3 regions of the Streptomyces sp. NPDC059957 genome follow, and region 3 is predicted to be linked to each of the others. Evidence: predicted binding sites of a transcription regulator. Region 3 holds the regulator's gene; each other region holds the start of a gene.
The links. Region 3 encodes HrcA, which represses chaperone genes, less so after heat shock. Its sites were predicted from a motif close to TTNGCACTCNGNNNNNCNGAGTGCNAA; they were not measured.
Positions count from the first base shown of each region.

Region 1: a site for HrcA is predicted at 1,434-1,460, ahead of groL (chaperonin GroEL). Genes of this name have one in related genera too.
Region 2: a site for HrcA is predicted at 1,058-1,084, ahead of groES (co-chaperone GroES). Genes of this name have one in related genera too.

Region 1 covers NZ_JBHWMB010000015.1:127,820-130,085, reverse strand. The annotation lists gene groL (chaperonin GroEL) at 1-1,267, opposite strand, end outside; gene ACFWBW_RS13245 (cold-shock protein) at 1,641-1,847, opposite strand; gene ACFWBW_RS13240 (MoaD/ThiS family protein) at 2,241-2,266, opposite strand, start outside.
Region 2 covers NZ_JBHWMB010000037.1:24,157-26,422, reverse strand. The annotation lists gene groL (chaperonin GroEL) at 1-469, opposite strand, end outside; gene groES (co-chaperone GroES) at 606-914, opposite strand; gene ACFWBW_RS24160 (response regulator transcription factor) at 1,677-2,266, shown strand, end outside.
Region 3 covers NZ_JBHWMB010000058.1:11,790-14,055, forward strand. The annotation lists gene dnaJ (molecular chaperone DnaJ) at 1-480, opposite strand, end outside; gene hrcA (heat-inducible transcriptional repressor HrcA) at 481-1,497, opposite strand; gene ACFWBW_RS30635 (MBL fold metallo-hydrolase) at 1,649-2,266, shown strand, end outside.

The DNA of each region.
Region 1 (2,266 bases), on a different contig from region 3:
CCGAGGAGGCCTGCAGCAGGGCCACGCCACCACCGGCGACGATGCCCTCTTCGACGGCCGCCTTCGCGTTGCGAACGGCGTCCTCGATGCGGTGCTTGCGCTCCTTGAGCTCGACCTCGGTCGCGGCGCCGGCCTTGATGACCGCGACACCGCCGGCGAGCTTCGCCAGGCGCTCCTGCAGCTTCTCGCGGTCGTAGTCCGAGTCGGAGTTCTCGATCTCGGCGCGGATCTGGTTGACGCGGCCCTGGACCTGGTCGCTGTCACCGGAGCCGTCGACGATGGTCGTCTCGTCCTTGGTGATGACGACCTTGCGGGCGCGGCCGAGCAGGTCGAGACCGGCGTTCTCGAGCTTGAGGCCGACCTCCTCGGAGATGACCGTGCCGCCCGTGAGGATGGCGATGTCGCCGAGCATGGCCTTGCGGCGGTCGCCGAAGCCCGGAGCCTTGACGGCGACGGACTTGAAGGTGCCGCGGATCTTGTTGACGACGAGGGTGGAGAGCGCCTCGCCCTCGACGTCCTCGGCGATGATCAGCAGCGGCTTGCCGGACTGCATGACCTTCTCCAGGAGCGGCAGCAGGTCCTTGACCGAGCCGATCTTGGAGTTGACGATCAGGATGTACGGGTCGTCGAGGGACGACTCCATGCGCTCCATGTCGGTGGCGAAGTACGCCGAGATGTAGCCCTTGTCGAAGCGCATGCCCTCGGTGAGCTCGAGCTCCAGGCCGAAGGTCTGCGACTCCTCGACCGTGATGACGCCTTCCTTGCCGACCTTGTCCATGGCCTCGGCGATGAGCTCGCCGATCTGGGTGTCGGCGGCGGAGATGGAGGCCGTGGAAGCGATCTGCTCCTTGGTCTCGACATCCTTGGCCTGCGCCAGCAGGGCGGCGGAGACGGCCTCGACGGCCTTCTCGATACCGCGCTTGAGGGCCATCGGGTTCGCACCGGCGGCCACGTTGCGCAGGCCCTCGCGGACGAGCGCCTGGGCGAGGACGGTGGCGGTGGTCGTACCGTCGCCGGCGACGTCGTCCGTCTTCTTGGCGACTTCCTTGACCAGCTCGGCGCCGATCTTCTCGTACGGGTCCTCGAGCTCGATCTCCTTGGCGATGGAGACACCATCGTTGGTGATCGTGGGGGCGCCCCACTTCTTCTCAAGGACGACGTTGCGACCCTTGGGGCCAAGGGTGACCTTGACGGCGTCGGCGAGCTGGTTCATGCCTCGCTCGAGACCGCGCCGGGCCTCCTCGTTGAACGCAATGATCTTGGCCATCTGAAGTGGTCCTCCCGGACAGCGGTGGATTGCTCCCGGACCGCGCCCGCGCCCGCGACGGACGGCCTGCGTGCCCGGCGGTTTCTTCCCGCCGGACCCTGCGGGCCTCACTGACCCGGTCCTCGTATAGGTAGCACTCTCACCTGGAGAGTGCTAACGCCAATGATTAGCACTCGACCACCCCGAGTGCAAGCGGCTTCGGGCAACCCGGGATGAACACCCAGGCGCCGCAAGGGCGCCGGAACCGCCACGCACGAGGGGCCCGCATCCCGTGTCCAGGATGTGGGCCCCTCGTACATATGCCGTTGTGCCGTCGTGCGCGGCCGCTGTGCGCGGCCCCGTACGTGTCGGTGGTCGATCGATCGCGTTCGGACTAGCCGGCGGCGAGCTTGACCATGTCCGCCTGCGGACCCTTCTGGCCCTGCGAGATCTCGAACTCGACCCGCTGACCCTCTTCAAGGGTGCGGTACCCGTCCATCTGGATGGCGCTGTAGTGGACGAACACATCCGCACCACCGTCGACCGCGATGAAGCCGTAGCCCTTCTCCGCGTTGAACCACTTGACGGTGCCCTGAGCCATGCCTAACTCCCCTATTACTGGCCCTTGCGCAGGACCGCACTTCGCGGTCCCGGGTCAGAACTTGCGCCGGAACGCCTCGACCGGGGCTGAATGTATCCGCACCGCTGCTGTCTGCAACAGGTCATTCCGACGAGAATTCTGGACACGGCAAAAGATTGAAATAGGGTGAAAACCCGGAATATTCCTGGGCAACTCGGGCCGGGCAAACCAGGCCAACGACCCATAGCGCACTTGCATGTTGACTCAATGTCAACCCTCGCGCGGCCCGCTCATATGCGGCGGGCAAGAACAGCGGAGGGGACTTCCCCAACCCTACCGCGCCCAACCAAGCAGAATTGCCCCCTCCGTTTAGTAACGGAGGGGGCAATTCAGTTTCTACGAGCCGTTGGCTGCTCAGCAGCCGCCCGCGACGGCGGGGA
Region 2 (2,266 bases), on a different contig from region 3:
CGACCTGCTGGTCCTGCGCGGAGAGCGCGGCCACGGCGGCGATGTCGGACTTGTCCTCGATCGGACGGGCGGTCGCGAGGAGCTCCTCGGACACGGCCTTGACCGCGGCGTCGATGCCCTTCTTCAGGGCGGCCGGGGAAGCACCCGCGGCGACGTTGCGCAGACCCTCGCGGACCAGCGCCTGCGCCAGGACGGTGGCGGTGGTGGTGCCGTCACCCGCGACGTCGTTGGTCTTGGTCGCGACCTCCTTGACGAGCTGCGCGCCAAGGTTCTCGTACGGGTCGTCGAGCTCGACCTCACGCGCGATGGTGACACCGTCGTTCGTGATGGTGGGAGCGCCGAACTTCTTGTCGATGACGACGTTGCGGCCCTTGGGACCGATCGTCACCTTCACGGTGTCGGCAAGCTTGTTGACGCCACGCTCAAGGGCGCGACGGGCGTCCTCGTCAAACTTGAGAATCTTCGGCATGGGAGCGGTTCAGCCCTCTCGTTGCTATCCCCGGCCGCTCACCGCGACCGCCTGTCAAGAACGAACTACGCCCCTCGCCGCCCGGCATCAGCAGGGGTGACCAGGGGCGTAGCTCAAAGCAAAACTGGAGAAGTGATTACTTCTCGACGATCGCGAGCACGTCGCGGGCCGAGAGGACGAGGTACTCCTCGCCGTTGTACTTCACTTCGGTGCCGCCGTACTTGGAGTACAGGACGACGTCGCCGACGGTGACGTCCAGCGGGAGACGCTGGCCGTCCTCGAAGCGACCCGGACCCACGGCGAGGACGACGCCCTCCTGGGGCTTCTCCTTCGCGGTGTCCGGGATGACCAGGCCAGAGGCCGTGGTCTGCTCGGCGTCGAGCGGCTGGACCACAATGCGGTCCTCGAGCGGCTTGATGGCAACCTTGGAGCTGGTGGTCGTCACGATCTGACCTTCCGCTTCGGAGATCCGGGGTTAATTGTCTGAGGTGGCGACCAGGTCGATCCGTCGTCGCGGGTGCCGGACCTGCCTGTCGCTGTGTTGGCACTCACCAGGGGTGAGTGCCAGACGCGAGACTATTCCGGGGATTAGCACTCGGTCAAGCGGAGTGCCAATACGCGCCGCTGGTTTCGCAGCCGGGGCCGCCTGTGCGGGCCCCGGATCCCGCACCCTCGGGGGCACCCCCGGGCCCCCGAATCCCCCGGCAGCGCTGCCGGGGACCAGTCCCCGGACCCCTGCTCCTCAAACGCCGGAGGGGCTGGGGGTGGCCTGTGTCGGTGCCGGGCGGCGGGTGGGGCCGGGGGCTCCCCTCCCGACCCCGGCCGGGTAGGCCATCGACCCCCGCCCGGGCAAGCATTCACCCCCGGTTGGGGGTGGTCTTCTTTTCGGCCGTCCGGCCAAATCCAGCCCCGCCGACGAGCCCCAGGGGGCCGGGCGCAGCCCGGGGTTCGGCGCTTCAGCCCGTCCGGCGTTTGAGGACCGGGGCAGGGCCGGCCCTGGGAACGGTGGAAGGGCGGGTAGGGGACTTCGCCCCGCAGGGCCGAACCCAGCCGCCACCCGCCCACCGGGCCCACGCCGGGACGGCGGTGGCGGCAGCCCCGACCGGCCGCCACCGGACGGAGTCCGGTGCAGCGGGGCGAAGCCCGCGCAGCGGTGCGAGCTCCGCGTCGAGAAGGGGAGTGGTGCCCGGTATGTGAGGCTTGGGGCATGCGGATCCTGGTCGTCGAAGACGAAGTCAGCCTCGCCGATTCACTGCGGCGCGGCCTCTCCGCCGACGGCCACTGGGTCGACCTCGCCCACGACGGCCACCGCGGCCTGGACCTGGCCCTCACCGGAGGTCCGTACGACGTGGTCCTCCTCGACCTGATGCTCCCCGGCCTCTCGGGCTACGAGATCTGCACCCGGATGCGTTCCCACGGCGTCGCCACCCCCGTGCTGATGCTGACCGCCAGGGACGGCGAGTACGACGAGGCCGAGGGCCTGGACTCGGGCGCGGACGACTACCTGACGAAACCGTTCTCCTTCGTCGTCCTCGCCGCCCGCCTCCGCGCCCTCACCCGCCGCGCCACCGCCGCCGCCGGCGACGCCGACCGGACCGGCGTCCTGCAGGCCGGCGACCTCGTCCTCGATGCCCGCGGCCGCCGCTGCCGCCGCGGCACCCACGAGATCGAGCTGACCGCCCGTGAGCTCGGCGTCCTGGGCTGCCTGATGGAACAGCCCGGCCGGGCCGTCGCCAAGAAGGACATCCTCGACGAGGTCTGGGACACCCCGCACGGCATCGACCCGAACATCGTCGA
Region 3 (2,266 bases):
GCAGGTCTGCGCCGAGGTGCCGGGGGCGGCGCCTTCGCCGGAGCAGGTGGTGCAGACGACGGCCGTGTCGACCTGGATGTCCTTGGTCGTGCCGAAGGCGGCCTCGTCCAGTTCCAGGTCGAGGCGGATCATGGCGTCCTGGCCGCGGCGCGTCCGCGAGCGCGGTCCGCGCTGCGAGGACTGGCCGAAGAAGGCGTCCATGATGTCGGAGAAGTTGCCGAAGCCACCCGCTCCGAAGCCGCCGGCCCCGCCGCCGCCCGAGGAGGACAGCGGGTCGCCGCCGAGGTCGAAGACCTGCTTCTTCTGCGGGTCCGAGAGGACCTCGTAGGCGGCGTTGATCTCCTTGAAACGCTCTTGCGTCTTGGGATCAGGGTTCACATCCGGGTGCAGCTCGCGCGCGAGCCGCCGGAATGCCTTCTTGATCTCGTCCTGCGATGCGTCGCGGCGCACGCCGAGAACGGCGTAGTAGTCCGTGGCCACTTACGACTCCGCCAGGATCTGTCCGACGTAACGTGCCACTGCGCGTACCGCTCCCATCGTTCCGGGGTAGTCCATGCGGGTCGGTCCGACCACGCCGAGTTTGGCGACTGCTTCGCCGCCCGAACCGTAGCCGACCGAGACGACGGACGTGGAGTTCAGTCCCTCGTAGGCATTCTCATGCCCGATCTTTACGGCCATTCCCGACTCACTGGCCTCGCCCAGCAGCTTGAGGAGCACGACCTGCTCCTCCAGCGCTTCGAGCACCGGCCTGATCGTCAGGGGAAAATCGTGTCCGAAGCGGGTGAGGTTGGCGGTGCCGCCGATCATCAGCCGCTCCTCCGCCTCCTCGACCAGCGTTTCGAGGAGGGTGTCGAGGACGGCTCGCACCGTCACCCGGTCCTCGTTCTCGAAGGACTCCGGAAGGTCCTGCACCAGCGGCGGCACGTCGGTGAACCGGCGGCCGACGACACGGCTGTTGAGGCGGGCCCGCAGGTCCGCGAGCGAGGCCTCCCCGAAGGGGGTCTGGCAGTCGACGAGCCGCTGCTCGACCCGGCCGGTGTCCGTGATGAGGACGAGCATCAGGCGGGCCGGGGCCAGCGCGAGCAGTTCCACGTGCCGGACGGTGGACCGGGTCAGCGACGGGTACTGGACGACGGCGACCTGCCGGGTGAGCTGCGCGAGCAGCCGCACCGTACGGCCGACGACGTCGTCGAGGTCCACGGCCCCGTCGAGGAAGTTCTGGATGGCCCGGCGCTCGGGCGTCGACAGCGGTTTGACCCCCGCCAGCCTGTCGACGAAGAGGCGGTAGCCCTTGTCGGTGGGGATCCGGCCGGCGCTGGTGTGGGGCTGCGCGATGTAGCCCTCGTCCTCCAGCACGGCCATGTCGTTGCGCACGGTGGCGGGCGAGACGCCGAGCCGGTGCCGCTCGGTGAGCGCCTTGGAGCCGACCGGCTCCTCCGTCCCGACGTAGTCCTGGACGATGGCGCGCAGCACTTCGAGTCTGCGTTCGCTGAGCATCGCGCACACCTCCATCGTTTCCGTCGTTCGCGGCTTCGGCAGGCTCTGCCTGCTGGCACTCTGAGCGTTCGAGTGCCAGAGATCCCCCGGTCAGTGTACGGCGGGCTGGTACACCCGTAGCAAGGGCGGCCCGCCAAGGTAGCGTCGCGGCATGGACGTGCGTTGGGAAGAGGCAGGCTGGGAACGGCTCACCGGTCGAGCCGGACGCAAGCGGCTGCCGGTGTGGGACTGCACCGTGGGACTGGTGGTGGGCGAGGATTCGGCCCTCCTGATCGACCCCGGATCCTCTCTTCGGGAGGGCTCGCTGGTGCGGGCCGAGGCGGAGCGGCTGGCGGGCCGCCGCGTGACCCATCTCGCATTCACACACGGACATTTCGACCACGTACTGGGGGGTGCGGCCTTCGCGGGGGCGGAGGTCTACGGCCCGGTCGGGCTGGACGCCGTGCTCTCGACGGGCCGGGAGGAGCTGCGCGAGGACGCGGTCCGGCAGGGGCTGGCGGAGGCCGAGGCGGCCGAGGCCGCGGACCTGCTGGTGGTCCCCCGGCACCTGGTGTCGGGCGAGTGGACGCTCGACCTGGGCGGGGCGCAGGTGCTGCTGGCGAACGTGGGACCCGGGCACACCGGGCACGATCTGGCCGTCTTCGTACCCGGAGCGCGCGAGGTGGTCTTCTGCGGGGACCTGGTCGAGGAATCGGGCGAACCGCAGGCGGGTCCGGACGCGGTGCCCGGGCAGTGGCCGGCGGCCCTGGACCGGCTCCTCGCCCTGGGC